2 regions of the Aquicoccus sp. SU-CL01552 genome follow, and region 1 is predicted to be linked to the other one. Evidence: riboswitches for the same ligand, from Rfam matches in the RefSeq annotation. Region 1 holds a riboswitch; the other holds the start of a gene.

Evidence for each region. A riboswitch is a leader RNA that binds a small molecule or an ion and turns the genes downstream of it on or off. The one in region 1 is predicted to bind thiamine pyrophosphate.
Region 2: it holds a riboswitch for thiamine pyrophosphate, as region 1 does, so the genes downstream of both, thiD (bifunctional hydroxymethylpyrimidine kinase/phosphomethylpyrimidine kinase) here and thiB (thiamine ABC transporter substrate binding subunit) in region 1, are expected to answer to the same signal.

Annotation. Positions count from the first base shown of each region.
Region 1 covers NZ_BAABWV010000007.1:101,329-110,500, reverse strand. The annotation lists gene ABWV23_RS10075 (Lon protease family protein) at 1-865, opposite strand, end outside; gene ABWV23_RS10070 (glutathione S-transferase) at 955-1,560, opposite strand; gene ABWV23_RS10065 (FMN-binding negative transcriptional regulator) at 1,619-2,248, opposite strand; gene ABWV23_RS10060 (thiamine ABC transporter ATP-binding protein) at 2,437-3,129, opposite strand; gene ABWV23_RS10055 (ABC transporter permease family protein) at 3,116-4,675, opposite strand; gene thiB (thiamine ABC transporter substrate binding subunit) at 4,651-5,628, opposite strand; TPP riboswitch at 5,664-5,774, opposite strand; gene aroC (chorismate synthase) at 5,868-6,983, shown strand; gene ABWV23_RS10040 (AEC family transporter) at 6,993-7,937, shown strand; gene ABWV23_RS10035 (malonate--CoA ligase) at 8,032-9,172, opposite strand, start outside.
Region 2 covers NZ_BAABWV010000014.1:86,247-95,418, reverse strand. The annotation lists gene ABWV23_RS15940 (thiazole synthase) at 1-166, opposite strand, end outside; gene thiS (sulfur carrier protein ThiS) at 168-362, opposite strand; gene ABWV23_RS15930 (FAD-dependent oxidoreductase) at 346-1,323, opposite strand; gene thiD (bifunctional hydroxymethylpyrimidine kinase/phosphomethylpyrimidine kinase) at 1,320-2,123, opposite strand; TPP riboswitch at 2,178-2,278, opposite strand; gene ABWV23_RS15920 (hypothetical protein) at 2,425-2,703, opposite strand; gene ABWV23_RS15915 (ATP-binding protein) at 2,809-4,176, opposite strand; gene ABWV23_RS15910 (response regulator transcription factor) at 4,173-4,832, opposite strand; gene ABWV23_RS15905 (PepSY domain-containing protein) at 5,029-5,361, shown strand; gene ABWV23_RS15900 (cytochrome b/b6 domain-containing protein) at 5,354-6,010, shown strand; gene ABWV23_RS15895 (hypothetical protein) at 6,218-6,559, shown strand; gene ABWV23_RS15890 (DUF2271 domain-containing protein) at 6,594-7,064, shown strand; gene ABWV23_RS15885 (PepSY domain-containing protein) at 7,077-9,172, shown strand, end outside.

The DNA.
Region 1 (9,172 bases):
CAAGGAACATCTCGGCGTTGCCGGTCATGTCCTGCTCGACCGTGGCCAGGTACTCCTGCACCGGGTCCAGCCCGGCAAAGGCGTCGCGTGCCTCGCGCAGGCGCGACGAGACCACCTCGCCCAGCATCTCGGCGTTCAGCGCCTCGATCCGGCGGCGGCGTTCGCGGTCGAGCTTTGGGGCGTTGCGCAGGATCTCGGACAGCTCGGTCTGCAGCCGGCCGATCTTTTCCTCGATCTCCTTCTGCTCGGCCTCCGGCAGGGTCTCGAAATGGTCCGACTTGACCACCTCGCCATCCTTGATCGCGGTCAGCATGATGCCCATCGGCGTACGCATCAGCGCGATGTTCTCGGCCTTGGCCTTGTCGGCAAACTCCGACATGGCGTGCTCCTGCTGCTCACCAAACTCCTCGTTGATGGCCCGGCTGGCCGCCTGGTAATCGTCGGATTCGAACAGCGCCGCGATGTCGATCGCCAGGTCGTCGACCACGTCCTCCATCTCGTCCTTGAGCCTGCGCGCCACTCCCGGCGGCAGCCGCAACGCGCGCGGCCGATGCGGCGCGTCGAAGTTGTTGACATAGGCCCAGTCGTCGGGCTCGGGCAGGGTGGCGGCATGTTTTGCCAGGTAGGTATCGACCGAGGCGCGCCGCCCGGTGCCCGGCGGCCCCTGCACGAAGAGGTTGAAATCCGCCGCGCGCATCCCGGCGGCCAGCCCGATCGCCTCGATCGCGCGGTCCTGCCCGATCAACCCCTCAAGCGGCTCCAGCTCTGCCGTGGTGGCAAATCCGAGGTCGGCCGGATCACAGCTCCGGCGAAGCGTTTCCACGGCGACCGGTTCGATGGCGTCGGTGTGCGCGGTATCGGTCATTGGCATCCCTTCCTTACCTTTCGCGATCCTGACCCGGCGCAAACGGCCGGACCATGATCTGCGTCAAGCGCGGCGCGGACCCCGCCGCCTCAGCTGTCCGGGCGCGTCGCCACCATCGTCGGGCGTTGTTCGAACCCGGCGAACCAGTCGGCCAGGTCCGGCGCCGCGCCGCGCCAGTCGCGGTCGCCGTGGCGGAAATCGAGATAGCCCAGCGCGCAGCCCACCGCGATCTGCGCCATGTCGAGCGGCCCGTCGAGCTGGTCGAGCCAGCGATCGTTCACCGCCTTGACCGCCGTCATCGCCTTGGTCCACTGCGCCTCGATCCAGGGGGGGTAATGCAGCGCCTCGGGGCGCACGCGGCCCTCGTAGACCATCAGCACGGCGGCCTCGAGAATGCCGTCGGCGGTGGCCTCCAGCGTCAGCACGTCCCAGAGCCGGTTCTCGGGATACAGCCCGGCCCGCGCGCGGGCGTCGAGAAAGCGGGTGATCACCCGGCTGTCATGCAGCGCGCGGCCATCCTCCAGCACCAGCGCCGGGATCTTGCCCAGCGGGTTGGCCGCCCAGACCGCCTCGGCCGTGTTCACCGGCGTGGTGGCCACCTCGACCTCTTCGACATCGTCGCTCTGGCCGGTTTCCCCGATCAGCACCCTGACCTTGCGGACAAAGGGCGAGGCGGGGGACATGATCAGTTTCATCGGGCGCTCCGTTCGCTGTGTTCGGAGGCAGCCTAAGACCGCGCGCGGCGCCTGTCCATCATTCGCCCGCCAGGTCGCGCATGAGTCGCGCCAGCGTCGACACCTCGGAACCGACACCGCCGCCGGCGACCCCCTCGGCCGCCCCGAGGCGGGCCGCCTCCGGCTTGTTCTGGGCCAGTTTCCAGGTACCGTCGATCGCCTCGATCCGCAGCCGCACCGGCACGATCATCCGCATCAGCCGCGCCAGCGCCTCCGCCTCCATCTTGTCGGCCCGCCAGTCCGGCTTGGGTGCCAGCCGCGCCTCGAATTCCGCCGAGAGCCGGTCGAGAAAGCCGCGCAACTCTGAATCGGCGCATGGCTCCAGCTGCCCGGTCAGATGCACCGCGACATAGTTCCAGGTCGGTACCTGGTCCGCCATCCCGTACCAGTCGGGCGAGACATAGCCATCCGGCCCGCTGACCGCGATCCGCGCCGGCACCGGCGCGGCGATCGCCCGCGCGATGGGGTTGGACCGAACCAGGTGCAGCTCGGCGGTGGCGGCGTCCTCCGACAGCACGAAGGGCACGTGGCTCAGCATGGGCGCACCGCCCTGCGGATCGCTCACCGCCAGCACGCCGAAGCCGCGGTCACGGGCGAAGCCGATGTTCCGGGCGGCATCGGCATTGCGATAGATCGGGTTGGGGTGCATCGGCCTCTCCTGCGTCGCGGTATGCTGGACCGGCGCCGCGCGGCTTGGCAAGGGCGCGCCCCGCTTCTTCTCTTTGCAAGTACTCCGGGGGTGAGGCCGCAGGCCGAGGGGGCAGCGCCCCCTACCCCCCCTGGGCTACGCCCGTTCGGCGCTGAAACCAGTCCACTGGACTGATTTCCGAGCGCGCCTCACCCAAGGTACGCCTTCAAGGCCGGCGGCGGGGTGTCGAGCAAATCGGCGGTCGGCTGCGGCGGATGCGCCACCCCCTCGGCCACCAGGATCGCCTGATCGGTGATGCGGCGGGCGTCTTCGGGATCGTGGCTGATCATCAGCAGCGTGGCGCCGGTTTCCGCCGCCAGGTCCGCGACCAGGTCCAGCATCTCGGTCTTGAGCGCCGGGCCCAGCGCGGCAAAGGGTTCGTCGAGCAGCAGCAAGGGCCGGTCCTGCAACAGCACCCGGGCCAGCGCGGCGCGGCTCTGCTGGCCGCCCGACAGCGCGCCGGGCTTGCGATCCTCCATCCCGGCCAATCCGACGCGGGCCAGCGCGGTGGTCACGCGCTCTTTCTGCTCCGCGCTCAGCCGCAGATCGGGGCGCAACCCAAGGCCCGCGTTCTGCGCCACGGTGAGATGCGGAAACAGGTTGCCGTCCTGGAACAACATGGCGACGGGCCGCGCGCCCGGTGCCGCGCCGGTGATGTCGCGCCCGTCCCAGAGAAGGCGGCCCCGTTCCACCCAGCGGAATCCGGCGATCGCCTCGATCAGCGTGGTCTTGCCGGCGCCCGACGGGCCGATGACGGCGACTTTCGCGCCCGGATCAACCTCGAAGTCCGCCGTCACGGTGAACGCCCCGTTGCGGATCACCGCCCCCTCAACCTTCAGCATGCCAGCGCCCCCCGCGGTCGAACATCCAGAACGCCAGCATCGACAGCGCCAGCAGCAACAGCGAGGCCCCCGCCGCCGCCTCCATCCGATAAGCACCCATCAGGCGATAGATCTGCAGCGGCAGCGTCGCCACCTCCGGATCGGCAAACAGCGCGATCACCCCGAGATCCCCCATCGAGAGCGCGGCGGCAAGCCCGGCGGCAAAGCCGATCTGCGGCCGCATCCGGGGCAGCAGCACCAGCCGCAGGAACGGCAGGCCACCCATGTCCAGGCTGACCCCCAGCCGCCCGAAATCGCCGATCACCGCGCGGGCGCGCGGCACCAGGATTCGCAACGCGAAAGGCAGCGCCGAGATCGCGTTGACCAGCGCCGTCACCGGCAGGGCCAGCGCGAAGGGATCGGCAAAGGGATGCACCACGATGAACAGCCCGGTCCCGATCACCAGCGGCGAGACCGCAAGCCCCAGAAGCCCGGCCAGCTCGATCCAGCCGCCGTGCCGGGCCATGGCGATGCTGGCCGCCATCGGCACCGCCAGCAACAGCAGGGTCGCGGTGCTGGCCGCCGCGATCGCGACAGAGGTCCCGGCGGCGCGAAAGACGCTGCCCGGCAGGGACGCGACCCCGGCCAGCCCGTTGACCGCGATCGCCGCCAGCGGCAGCAGCAGGAACAACGCCGCGAGCGTGATCGCCGCACCATCCTGCGCCCGCAACAGGCTGCTCTGCGCATCCCAGCGGCGCAGGGGCCGGTCCAGCCCGGCACCAAAGCCGCCGCCGGGCGCCGCGCGCAGGGCCAGGCCTGCCGCCAGCACGGTCAGCGCGATCTGGATGCACGCCAGCAGCGCCGCGCGGCCTAGGTCGAAATCGAACCGAAACGCCTGGTAGATCGCCAGTTCGACCGTGGTCGCGCGCGGGCCGCCCCCCAAGGTCAGCGCCACCGCAAAAGAGGTCAGGCAGATCGCAAAGACCACCGCCAGCGCGGCGAGCACGGTCCGCGCCAGCATCGGGCGCTCCAGGAGCCGCCAGATCGCCCCCGGCCCGGCGCCCAGATGGGCGGCCAGACGAAAGCGTTCGCTGGGAATCTCCTGCCAGCCCTGCAGGATCAGCCGGGTCGCAAGCGGCAGGTTGAAGAACACATGCGCCAGCACCACCCCGTGCATCCCGTAGATGCGCAGCGGCTCCAGCCCGAATAGGCCCAGCGCCTGGCTGACCCAGCCGGCGCGGCCGAACACCGTGAGCAGGCCCAGCACCGCCACGATCACCGGCAGGATGAAGGGCGCGCCCAGCAGCGTGATCAGCGCCCCGCGCCCGGCGAACCGCCGCCGCGCCAGCGCGCGCGCCACCGGCACCGCCAGCGCCACGCTGATCGCCGCCGAAAGTGCCGCCTGCAGCAGGGTGAACCGCACCGCCTGCCAATCGGCGGGGCCCAGGCCGGTCCCGGCCTCGGCCCGCAGGGCCACGGCGGCAAGCGCCCCCAGGATCAGCACGGCCACGCAAAGCGCCGCGCCGATCCCCGGCCCCGCGCTTAGCGGCTGAGCGCGGTCAGCCATTCGGCCAGCGCCGGATCGCGCAGCGCCGCCGCCTCGTCAGGCGCAAGAAGCAGCGCCTTGTCGGGTGCGATCAGGGTCTCGAACCCCTGCGGCAGCCCGGCCTCGGGCGTCACCGCCGGGTACATCCAGTTGGTGGTGGGCAGCACCGATTGCACCGCGTCCGAGACCATGAACTGCAGGAACTTGTCGGCCAGCTCGGGCTGATCGCTGGCGGCCAGCTTGCCGGCCACCTCGACCTGCATGTAATGGCCCTCGTCGAACCGGGCGGCGGTCTTGCTGCCGTCCTCCTCCGCGATCAGGTGATAGGCCGGCGAGGTGGTGTAAGAGAGCACCATGTCGGCCTCGCCCTCCAAAAACAGCCCATAGGCCTCGGACCAGCCCTTGGTCACGGTGACGATATTGTCCGCCAAGCCGTCCCAGATCGCCGGGGCGTCATCGCCATAAGCCGATTTGACCCACATCAGCAGGCCCAGCCCGGGGGTCGAGCTGCGCGGATCCTGGATCACGATCTTCAGGTCGCTGTCGGCCAGCGCGCGGAAATCGGCGGGCGCCTCCAGCCCCCTGTCGTGGACAAAAGCGAAATAGCCCCAGTCATAGGGCACGAAATCCGCATCGGCCCAGTCGACCGGCAGGTCATAGGTTGCCGTTACCGCATGGGGGGCGAACAACCCGGTGTCGCGCGCCGCCTGGATCAGGTTGGTGTCCAGCCCCAGCACGACATCGGCCTCGCTGCGCGCGCCTTCCAGCCGGATGCGGGCCAGCAGCGCCGCGCCATCCCCGGCACCGACGAATTTCAGATCACAGCCGCAGACCTCCTCGAAGGCCGCCTCGACCGCCGGGCCGGGCCCCCAGTCGGAGATGAAACTGTCATAGGTATAAACGGTCAGTTCGGGCGTGTCGGCAAGCGCCGCCGTCGCCGAAAGCAATCCCGCTGCAAACGTTAGATACTTCATGGCATCCTCCTTTTGCGGCGACAGGGCAAGGGGGATGGAAAACCATGTGCCTTCCCTACGCCGGTATGAGCCGGTTCAGGTTCAACGGGTTCGCCTGCGCATCTCAGCCCTGGACAGCAACGGTCCGGGCACCCCGAGGTAGCCCGCAACCTAGTGCGCGCGCCCGACCCCCGCAAGGCAAAACCCCTTGAGCGCCCCGCCCCGCCCGGCTAGACCGCCGGGCAAAGGAGTGCCGCCCCATGTCCATCAACAGTTTCGGTCATCTCTTCCGCGTCACCACCTGGGGCGAAAGCCACGGACCCGCGCTGGGCGCCACGGTGGACGGCTGCCCGCCCGGCGTGCCGGTGGACGAGGGCATGATCCAGCAATGGCTCGACCGGCGCAAACCGGGCACCAGCCGCTACACCACCCAGCGGCGCGAACCGGACGCGGTGAAAATCCTGTCGGGGGTGTTCGAGGGCCAGACCACCGGCACCCCGGTGCAACTGATGATCGAGAACACCGACCAGCGCTCCAAGGATTACTCCGAGATCATGGAGAAGTTCCGCCCCGGTCACGCCGACATCACCTATTGGCAGAAATACGGCATCCGCGATTACCGCGGTGGCGGCCGCTCCTCGGCGCGGGAAACGGCGGCGCGGGTCGCCGCCGGCGGGCTGGCGCGGGCGGCGCTGGCAAAACTGGCGCCCGATTTGCAGATCACCGGCTACATGACCCGGATCGGCCCGCAGGAGATCGACCGCGAACGCTTCGATTGGGACCAGATCGGCGAAAACCCGTTCTGGTGCCCCGACGCGCAGGCCGCCGGGGACTGGGCCGATTACATGGACGCGCTGCGCAAGTCCGGCAACTCGGTCGGCGCCGTGGTCGAAGTGGTGGCGCGCGGCGTGCCGGCGGGCCTCGGCGCGCCGGTCTATGGCAAGCTCGACACCGACCTGGCCGCCGCGATGATGTCGATCAACGCGGTCAAGGGCGTCGAGATCGGCGAGGGCATGGGTGCGGCCACGCTCACCGGCGAGGACAACGCCGACGAGATCTTCATGGGCAACGACGGCAAGCCGGTGTTTTCGTCGAACCATGCCGGCGGCATCCTCGGAGGCATCTCCACCGGGCAGGACGTGGTGGTGCGTTTCGCGGTCAAGCCGACCTCGTCGATCCTCAAGACCCGCCAGACCATCACCAAGTCCGGCGAGGCGGCCGAGATCATCACCAAGGGCCGCCACGACCCCTGCGTCGGCATCCGCGCCGTCCCGGTGGGCGAAGCGATGATGGCCTGCGTGATCCTCGATCATATCCTGCTGAACCGCGGCCAGGTCGGCGGCGCGGTGGGCGAAACGCGCGGCCGCATCGGCTGAGCCCGCCGCATGAACGACATCCTCGGCATCACCTTTCCGATCTACGCCGCCGTCGCCATCGGCTACGCGGTGGTGCGACTGGGCTGGTTCAAGCCGCAGGACATGGCGGTGCTGGGGAAATACGTGCTGAACGTGGCGCTTCCGGCGCTGCTGTTCAACGCGGTGGCCGGGCGCGACCTGGGCGAAGTGCTGCACCCGGGCTACCTGCTGGTGATGGCCACCGGCGGGCTGGCGACCATCGCCGCCGCCTGGCTGTGGTTCAGCGTCACAGCCCCGGACAAGCCGCGCCGCGCGCTGGCGGTGATGGGGGCGTCCTGCCCCAATTCCGGCTTTGTCGGCTACCCGGTGCTGCTGCTGGTGCTGCCGGACCTGGCCGGGGTGATCCTGGCGCTGAATTTCCTGGTCGAGAACATCCTGATCATCCCGCTCGGCCTGGTGCTGATGGACCTCGCCGCAGGGCGCGGCGGCGGATCGCCGCTGCGGCTGGTCGGCAGGGCGCTGCTGGACCTGCTCAAGCGCCCGATGGTGATCGGGCTGTTGCTGGGGTTGGCTGCCTCCGCCTCCGGGCTGACGCTCCCCGCGCCAATGGACCGCCTGATGGGAATGCTGGCCGCCTCGGCCGCCGCGCTGTCGCTCATCGTGATCGGCGGCTCGCTGGTGGGGCTGCCGATGAAGGGCAACAAGTTGCTGGCCGGCCAGATCGCCGCCGCCAAGCTGCTGCTGCACCCGGCGATGATCGCGCTGGCCGCGCTGGCGCTGCCGCTGCTCGGGCTCGCCGCACTGAGCGATGAGATGCGGATCGCCGCCATCCTCTCGGCGGCGATGCCGATGTTCGGCATCTATACCGTGCTGGCGCAGGAACGCGGCCTCGGCGGGGCGGCCTCGATCGCCATGCTGGTGGCGACCTCGGGCGCCTTCGTCACGCTCAGCGCGCTGCTGTTCTGGCTGATCTGAGCCGGCCGGATCCCGACAGGGAAGGCGGCGGGCGCCTCCCCTGCTTCTTCTCTTTCCAAATACTCAATTCCCCGGCCGGACACCGGGCAAACCGTCAGGAAAAAAGCCCGGCATAGGCATCGCGCAGCGCCTTTTTCTGCACCTTGCCCATGGTGTTGCGCGGCAGCGCCTCGATCATGAAGATCCGTTTCGGCTGCTTGAACCGGGCCAGTTTTCCCTCCAGCGCGGCGGTGATGGCCTCGGGCGTCGTGCCCTCACCCTCTGGAACCACGACGGCGACCACACCCTCGCCGAAATCGGGATGCGGCACGCCGATCACTGCGCTTTCCAGCACGCCGGGCAGATCGTCGATCAGGCTCTCGACCTCTTTCGGATAGACGTTGAAGCCGCCGGTGATGACCAGGTCCTTTTCACGACCGACGATGGTGACATAGCCGTCGGCGTCGATCATCGCCATGTCGCCGGTGATGAACCAGCCGTCCGGGCGCAGCTCTTCCGCCGTCTTCTCGGGCATCTGCCAATAGCCCTGGAACACGTTCGTCCCGCGTACCTCCAACACGCCGATCTCGCCCGCGGGCACCTCCTTCCCTTCGTGCATCACCCGCGCCTCGACCCCCGGCAGGGGAAAGCCGACGGTGCCGGCGCGGCGCTCGCCGTCATAGGGGTTCGAGGTGCTCATGTTGGTTTCGGTCATGCCATAGCGTTCAAGGATGCGGTGGCCGGTGCGCGCCTCCCACTGCTCATGGGTTTCGACCAGCAGCGGCGCCGAGCCGGAGATGAACAGGCGCATGTTGGCCGCGCGGTCCTTGGTGAGGCGCGGATCGGCCAGCAGACGGGTGTAGAACGTCGGCACCCCCATCAGCGCAGTGGCCTGCGGCATCGCCTTTAGGATCGCGTCGGCATCGAACCCCTTGAGGAAGACCACCCGCGCGCCAGCCAGCAGTGCGACGTTGGTGGCGACGAACAACCCGTGGGTGTGAAAGATCGGCAGCGCGTGGATCAGCACGTCGCTGTCGGTAAAGCGCCAGTAATCGCGCAGGGTCTCCGAGTTGCTGGCCAGGTTGGCGTGGCTCAGCATCGCGCCCTTGGAGCGCCCGGTGGTGCCCGATGTGTACAAAATGGCGGCCAGATCGTCCGGTCCGCGCGGCACCGGCGTGAAGCCGCCGCGCCCGACCACCGCGTCGGTCAGCGTGCCCAGCCCCTTGGCGTCGAGCGTGACGACGCGGGCCGCACCG
Region 2 (9,172 bases), on a different contig from region 1:
CCCAAAAGGCTGCGCCGGCCCGTTCGCCACCGGCCTCGCGGCGGACGGACACAGTGGCAATCCCGGCGCCCGAGCGGCGAAACGCCTCGGCCAGCACGCTGGGCGAAGGGTATTGCGCCGTCCCCAGCATCAGGCGCGAGGCGATTTCGGTTCCGTAAAACTGCATCTCAGCCCCCCTGCCGCGGCGCGACGATCTCGACCCGGTCACCGGGGGAAAGGGCCACATCGCGCGCCGACGCGGGCACGAAGGCCTCGTTGACGGCGGTAGCAACCTTAGCGTCGCCATAGCCGAGCTCTTCGAGGATGGTGGCGAGCGTCCCTTCCCGCACCTCGGTCTCGGTGCCGTTAATCATGATCTTCATGCCAAAACTCCGGTTTTGTGCCGTCGCAGGCCGCCTCCACCGCCATCCGCGCCAGGACGGGCGCGAGCAGGAAACCGTGGCGGAAAAGGCCGTTGACGTGGATGGTCTGGCCGCGCTGACTGACGCGGGGCAGGTTGTCGGGAAAGGCGGGGCGCGCATCGGCGCCGATCTCCACCAGCTCGGCCTCGCCGAAGGCCGGGTGCAGCGCATAGGCGGCCGAGAGCAGTTCGAGCGCCGAGCGGACGCTTCGACGGCGATCGTCGCTCTCGATCTGCGTCGCGCCCAGCATGAACAGCCCGTCGCCGCGTGGAACGACGTAAAGCGGAAAGCGCGGGTGCAACAGCCGCACCGGGCGGCGCAGACGGATGTCGGGGCTGCGCAGCAGCACCGTCTCGCCCTTGACCCCGCGCAGGTCGGAAAGGCTGTCCCGCGCCGCAAGCCCGCGACAGTCGAAGGTCAGGCCATCGGGGCGGCCGGTCTCGGCGATAAAGGTGACGCCGGCCTGTTCCAGCCGGTCGCGCAGGTGGTTGAGCGCCAGGCGCGGCGTGAGATGCGCCTCATCGACAACATGCAGCGCCCGGTCGAACCGGCCACCGAGGTCGGGTTCCAATTCGGCCAGCGCCGAGGCATCCAGACGCCTGTACCCTTCGATCCGCCGTGCGAAACGGTCAAGCTCGCGCCGGTCCCGGTCAAGCGTCACGACGAGGGTCCCGAACCGTTCGACGGTCACCCCCTGCCGTTCCCACCATTCGGCGGCCTGTTTGCCCAGCCGCACCACCGGTTCCTCGGCCGTTTCGCCCTCGCAGAACGGGGCCAGCATCCCGCCGGCCCACCAGGAACAGCCATGCGGACCGGGCCGGGGGGCGGGGTCGAAAACCGTCACCTCGCAGCCCCGCGCGACCAGTTCGGTCGCCACGCAAAGCCCGGCGACCCCGGCGCCGATGACCGTCGCCCGCGTCATGTCCAGACCTCGTGAAAATGGTGGACGGGACCGTGACCCTCGCCGATCCCCAGCCCGTCGGCCGCGCCGATCGCGCCGTGCAGCCAGACCTGCGCACGCCGTACCGCCGGTTCGACCCCGACCCCTTTTGCCAGTTCTGCCGCGACGGCCGAGGACAGGCTGCATCCCGTCCCGTGGGTGTTGCGCGTGACAAGCCGGGGCTGCTCCATCGCCACGACGCCGGATGCTGTTACCAGCCGGTCGATGCAACTCGGCCCCTCGGCATGGCCGCCCTTCATCAGCACCGCCCGCGCGCCGAGCCCGCACAGCGCACGCCCCTGCGCCTCGGCCTCCGTCGCATCGCGCGCCGGGTTGCAGCCCAACAGGCGGGCGGCTTCGGGAAGGTTGGGCGTCAGCACGTCCGCGCGGGGCAACAGCCTTTCGATCAGCGCCGCCTCGGCCTCCCGCGCCAGCAGCGCATCGCCGGATTTCGCCACCATCACCGGGTCGAGCACGACCGGGCCGTCGTAGTCCTTGATCGCGGAGGCGACCGCCTCGACGATCTCGGACGAGGCCAGCATCCCGATCTTGATCGCCGCTGGCGGGATGTCGTCGAGCACCGCGCGGATCTGCGCCACGACCATCGCGGGCGGTACCGGCTCGACCGCAAACACGCCGCGGGTGTTCTGTGCCGTAATCGCGGTGATCGCGCTGGTGCCATAGACCCCGAGCGCCGAGAAGGTCTTCAGATCGGCCTGGATGCCCGCGCCTCCGCCGCTGTCGGAGCCTGCTATGGTCAGTGCGGATGTTGTCTTCTTCATCGCTTCCTCCACCAACGACGGGAGGAGGAAGAAAAGGCGGCAGCCTACGGCCAAGCCAGATCATGCTCCGTTCCCTACGCCGGTATTGCCCGGATCAGGTTCGATGGGTCAGCTTGCGCCTCTCAGCCCCTGACGGGGCACCCCAACGGATTCGGGGTATCCGTAGCAGCCGACGAGAGGCGCTTCAACCCAAGCCTGACCGGGCACCATCCCCTGTTGGGGCGATGCGGAGGCGATCGGGATCGGAGCGAACGCGGATTTCATCTGGCAGCTGATCCTGACAAAGCGGCCCGGGGATTGGTCAGATCCGTGTCGTGTCTGTCACACCGATAATGCGCAGCGCGGCCCCCTTGATGGAGCGCAGGGCCTCCGCATCACGGGCACCGCGCGCCAGAACGCGGAACCCGACGGTCAAGGCGACCAGTGACCGGGCCGCGCCCTCCGTGTGGATATCTGCGCCGATCTGCCCCGACGCCTTGGCCGCTTCGATCCTGCGACCAAAGAACGCCTCGAGCTTGCCGAGCGCCCTGGTCACGATCTGCTGGATACCGAAGGTTGCATAACGGCTGCCACGGTTCACGCCCCTCCCCTTTACCAGATCGGCAATGGAGGTCGCCTCGCCCCCCTTGACCGACAACACCCCTGAGCCCTGCCCCACGCGTCGGACCGCCTGGCATGCCCCTCGTCAGGTCGAGGAAATGTCAGACGGTGCAGATACCGCCGAACTGTCTGTCGGCAACCTGACGGAGGCCTGGAAACCGGACGACGCCCCAGGGCGCGGAGACTGCAGCACCAGCGGGCTTCCGATCCGGTCTGCGATGGCGGCAACGATGGCAAGGCCCAGCCCGCTGCCATCGCTGCTTGCGTCCGCACGTTCGAACCGCGCCGTCAACTGGTCGAGCGTTTCGCGGGACAGTACCGGCCCGTCATTGGCGACCACCAACTGCCCATCCGAGGTCAGGGTCACGTCGATCAAAGCGTCTGCCGCCCCATGGCGCAGGGCGTTCTCCACCAGGTTCCGACAGAGAATCCCGAAGGCGTCCGGATCGAGATCGGACAGGACCGGCCCCTCGGGCAGCGTCAGCGCGATGCGGTCAGGGACGTGCGCGCGCCCGATATCCTCGACTACGACGCGGGCCACCGTGCGCAGGTCCATGCTCTGGTCCAGCCGGAGCCGCCCGCCCTCGGCCCTTGCAAGCTGCATCAGGCGTTCGGAGAGCCGCGTCAGCCGTTTGAGCGTGGTCTCGATCTCTGCCGCGCGGGCCTCGGCGGCCGGATCGCGGGTTTCAGACTGCAGACGCTGCGCCTGCGCGATGGCCCCGGCGAGTGGCGTGCGCAACTCGTGCGCGGCATTGGCGGCAAAGCTGCGCTCGGCCTCGAAAGCCTCTCGCAGCCGGTCCAGCAGGCTGTTGAGCGTCGTCGCCAGCGGGTGGATTTCCGCCGGCAGATCCCCGGTGGCGACCGGCGAGAGATCGCGCGCATTCCGCGCCTCGAGGCTGGTGCGAAACCGGCGCAACGACCCAAGCGTGGTCCGGACCGCGAGGACGATCGCCGCCAACGCCACGGGCAGCACGATCAGCAGCGGCAGCCCGAGACCCAGCTGGATTTCCCGCGCCACCGCCGCGCGATGGGCCAGCGGTTCCGCGACGGTGATGCGGACCGTGTCCTGAAGGGCCGCGTCATTGTAAAAGCGATGGGTCGCGGTCTGGTGAAACCCCGGCCCGTCGTAGGGCGGAAAAATCTGCGGGTTCGCCGCGTGGGACTGCAGCAGGATGCGCCCCTCGGCGTCGCGCACGACATAGGTAAAGAACTCCAGGTGTTCCCGGACCGGGGCGAGCCGTTGGGTCACCCCCTCTTCCTCGCGCCCGACGATGTCGGTCACCGCCAGCGGCAGGATACGCTCGGCGGTTTCCCGCAGGGCGCTGTCGAACACCTCGTCCATCTCGCCCCGCACGATCAGGGCGGTAAGCGTCGCGGCCAGCAGCCACAGGGTCGTCAGAACCAGCCCGACCGACAGCCCGAGCCGCGCCTGAAGGCTGCGCGGAAACCTCATGGCTTGCCCAGCCGATACCCCATGCCGCGCTCGGTCTCGATGATCGCGCTGCCGAGCTTCTTGCGCAACCGGCTGACATGGACTTCGATGGTGTTGCTCTCTACCTCGTCGTCAAAGGCATAGAGCTTGTCCTCCAGCTGTGCCTTGGACAGAAGCTGCCCCGGACGAGACAGGAAGGCCTCGAACAGCGCCCATTCCCGCGCCGTCAGTTGCACCGGCTTGCCGTCGCGGCGAATGCTGCGCGCGGCAAGGTCGATTTCCAGCGGCCCATGGGTGATGATCGGGTTCGGGTTGCCGCTGTAGCGCCGCGCAACCGAACCGATCCGCGCCGAGAGCTCGGCCAAGTCAAACGGCTTGACGAGGTAGTCGTCGGCGCCCGCGTTCAGCCCCTCGATCCGGTCCGACACCTGGTCGAGCGCGGTCAGGATGATCACCGGCGTGACCGCACCCCGCGCGCGCAGCGCCTTGAGGAACGTGATGCCGCGCCCGTCCGGCAACATCAGGTCCAGCAGGATCAGGTCATAAGAGGCACCGTGCACCGCGTCGGTCGCGGCATCCAGACGCGTGACCCAGTCCACCGACTGGCCATTGGCCGCGATCTGGTCGCGCACCGCGGCGCCCAGAACGGTGTCGTCCTCGATCAAAAGGATGCGCATGGTCGTTCCATTTCCCTTGTGGCGACCCGTTTCGATGTGACCGGTTGACGCAAAACTTCCATTTCCCTTGTGACGACTCCTTTTTCATGTCTCAGGCTGAAGCCAAGCTGACAGAAGCGACCGGCCCTCTTCAGGCTCCCGTCAGCTTCGTCGCGCAAGACTCGCATCACCCTGGTCGCAACGAGGAGTTTGGCCCATGAAGAAGACATTGACAATTCTCGGCTTTCTCGCGGTCTTGCCAGCGGGGATGGCCTTGGCCGAGGACGATTGTTTCGTTCCGATGACGGATTGGCAGCCAAGGGATGCCGTGGCCCGCCTTGCCGAGGAGAACGGCTGGACCGTTCGACGGATCAAGATCGACGACGGCTGTTACGAGATCAAAGGGCGGGATGCCGAAGGGCGCCCCATCGAGGTCACCGTGAACCCCGCCACGCTCGAGGTGATGGAATTCGAATACGAGGACGACGAGGGTGATCGCCCGCGCCGGGATCACAAGGCGGATCGCAAGGGGGACCGCAAGAATGACTGACTCCGCACAGCCAGTGGCACCGCAGACGGAAACCGGGGCCTCTGGCAATGTCCGTGTCTGGGATCCGCTGGTGCGGCTGTTCCACTGGGGGCTCGTCGCCGCCTTCGCGGTCGCCTGGCTCTCGGCGGAGGAGCTGCAACCGGTGCATGAGATCGCGGGCTACATCGTGGCCGCCCTGGTGGCGTTCCGGCTGGTCTGGGGCCTCGTCGGAAGCCGGTACGCGCGCTTTTCCCAGTTCATCAAGGGCCCCCACGACACGCTGTCCTATCTCGGCGACATGGTGCGCGGGGGCGAGCGGCGATACCTCGGTCACAACCCCGCCGGCGCCGCCATGATCGTGGCGCTGCTTGCCGCTCTCTCGGGCACGGCCTTTACCGGCTGGCTCATGGAGGAACCGGACCGCCTTGCGATGCTGCCCGAGATGCCGCAGATCGTCGCGCCCGCCTGGGCCGATGGTGACGGGGACCACGGCGAATACGGCGATGGACCGCTGAAAGAGGTGCACGAAACCTTTGCCAACCTGATGCTGTTCCTGATCGCGCTGCACGTGGCGGGCGTTGCCCTGGCCTCGGTCCGGCATCGTGAAAACCTGGCCCGCGCCATGATCACCGGCGACAAGCGCGCCCCCGGACCCGAGGACATCATTTGACCCCATTCCTCCGGCCGATGTGTCCCTTCGGCCTACCTGGCCCCGCCATTCCCTGGCGGGGCATTTTCCCTTCCTGACGGCAAGCTGAAGCGGGAATCGCCCCGTTGTCAGGAAGCCCTCAGGTCCGATCGCCAAATTGGGGTCAGCAGACGAAAAGGAGACCCTGCCATGAGAAAGACCCTTGCGATTCTTGTTACCTCCACGGCCTTGACCACCGCCATCGGCGTGCCCGCCTGGAGCGCGATGCGCGCCTCTACCGGCGACGGCTCCCAGGCCTTTTCCGCGCTTTTCGATGACGGCACAGAGGCGCCGTCGCTGGTCCGGGTCCGTGACGACGATGACCACCACGGAAAACACCGGAAATGGTGGCGCCTGTTCGGCGACGATGATGACGACGATGATGATGATGACGACCACGATGATGATGATGACGACGACGATGAAGGTCGCCGCGGCGGCGCCAGGAACCCCGCCCCCGCCGGCACCGTCGCACCGCCGCAAAACGGCCTTTTCGGCACCGGCACACCGCCGAAGGTTCAGGTGAACTAATCCCCTCCTCCCCCTCTGAAAAAGGATACGACCGATGAAATCGCTTCTTGCCACGCTGGCTCTGACCACTGCCCTGACCGTTCCGGGCTACGCCATGGCGCGCCCGGTCACGCTGACCACGACACTCAACAACTATGGCGGCGACGGCGCCTATCTCGCGCTTTACGTGACCGACACCTCGGGCGCCTATGTGGGCAGCCTGTGGATGGCCGGCGGCAAGTCGAAATACTACAAGCACCTGACTGATTGGTACCGCGTCACCGGCGGCGACACGGCGCAGGTCGACGGCATCACCGGCGCCAGCGTCGGCGCGGGCCGCAGCCTCGAGATCACGCTGGACCTTGCCGATGCGCTGTTCGATGCCGGTTACACCCTGCATGTCGACGCGGCCGTCGAGGACATGCGCGACAGCCCCAACGAGATCGCCGTGCCGCTGACTACCGAGGGCGCGGGCACCCCGGTGCGCGGACGCCGCTACATCGCCAGCTTCGCCTACGACATGTAAGGAGACAGGGCCATGATCCGCGCACTCCATCGCTGGCCGGGCCTTCTGGCGTTCGCGCTCCTCGTGGTCCTGAGCCTGAGCGGGGTGGCCCTGTCGGTCTTCCCCGCAGCCGAGCGGATCGCCGCGCCGCAGGCCGAGTCCGGCCTGACGGTCGCCACCCTCGTCGACCGTATCCATGCGGCCTATCCGGGCGTCGAGCAGATCCGCCGTGCCCCCTCGGGCCGGATCACCGCCTATTGGTTCGATCAGGGAACCCCGGGGGCCGCCGTGATCGACCCCGCCACCGGTCAGGGCGTGGGGTCTGCCGACCCCAACCAGCTGCACCGCTGGCTCACCAACCTGCACCGCTCGCTGTTCCTCGGGGACGGCGGGCGCATCGCCATGGCCCTGGGGGCGGCGGCGATGCTGATCCTCGCTCTTTCGGGCGCGGCCCTGGTCGCGCGGCGCGTGGGTGGGTGGAAACGCTGGTTCGCGCCCCTGCGCGGGCCGCTTGCCGGGCGGCTGCATGTCGAGATCGCCCGGATCGCGGTGATCGGCCTGACCCTGTCGTCCGTGACAGCCCTGTGGATGACCGCCTCGACCTTCGATCTGCTGCCCGATGACGGCGCCACTCCGGTCTTTCCGACCGAGGTCAGCGGCGAGATGGGCGTTGCGCTCGACCAGTTGGCAGGCCTGGCCGAAACGCCGGTGGCCGACCTGCGAGAGCTGAGCTTTCCCTATCCCGGTGACGCGACCGATGTCTTCACGCTCAAGACGGACCAGGGCACCGGCTATCTCGACCAGGGTACCGGGGGGCTGCTGACCTGGGCTGACCTGAGCGGGTGGGATCGCGTTTCGGAAACCATCTACATGTTGCACACCGGTCAGGGCGCCGCAACGCTTGGCCTCGTGCTCGGGCTGATGGCGCTCGGCGTGCCCGCGTTGGCGGCGACCGGCGTTCTGACCTGGCTCGCCGGGCGGCGCGGGCGGCCCCGCATCCGGGGCAATCAACCGGCGGCGCGGGCCGAGACGATCCTGCTCGTCGGCAGCGAGGGCGGCAGCACTTGGGGCTTTGCCGCGACCCTTCATGCGGCGCTGACGCAGGCCGGTCAAAGCGTGCATGTCGCGCCCATGTCGGGTTTCGCGCCGCGCCGCTACACCGGCGCCAAGCGGATCATCGTGCTGGCCGCAACCTATGGCGACGGCGGCGCACCGGCCTCGGCCAAGGGGTTTCTCGACCGGCTGGCCGCCGCCGACAGCGCGCCCACCGCACCGCTGGCCGTTCTCGGCTTTGGCGATCGCAGCTTTCCCGCCTTTTGCGCATTCGCGAAATCGGTCGCCGCAGCGGCCGAGGCAAAGGGCTGGCCCGCTCTCCTGCCGCTCGACACCATCAACCGCCAGTCGCCACAGGACTTCGCCCGCTGGGGGCGCGCGCTCGGTGAGGCTATGGGGATCAAACTGGAGCTGTCGCACCAGCCGGTTCCTCCGGTGACGCAGGTGCTGACCCTGATCTCGCGCCGCGACTACGGCGCCGAAGTGCAGGCCCCGACCGCGATCCTGCGTTTTGCCCTGCCGCGTCCAACGCTCTGGCAGCGGCTGACCGGCGCCGGTTTTGCCCGGTTCGAGGCGGGCGACCTGATCAACATCCTGCCCGAAGGCAGCGCTGTGCCGCGCTCCTACTCGCTCGCCTCCTCGCGCCGCGACGGGTTTATCGAGATCGTGGTCAAAAAGCATCCCGGCGGCCTCGCCTCCGCCCAACTGACCGCGCTGGAGCCCGGGCAGACGGTGACCGCCTTTCTGCGTCGAAATCCCGGGTTCAAACCGGGCCGGGGCCGCGCCCCCCTGATCCTGATCGGCGCCGGAACCGGCATCGGTCCGCTGGCAGGTTTCGTGCGCGACAACACGCGAGGACGACCCATTCACCTTTTTTTCGGGATGCGCCGCCCCGACAGCGACTTTTTCTATGACAAGGAAATGCCCGCATGGCAGGAACAGGGCCGCCTGACACGGTTGATCACGGCGGTCTCGCGCGGGAACCGGCCCGAATACGTGCAGGACGCGCTGCGCGGTGACAAGGCGCAGGTCGCGCAGCTCATCCACGACGGGGCCCGCGTGATGGTCTGCGGCGG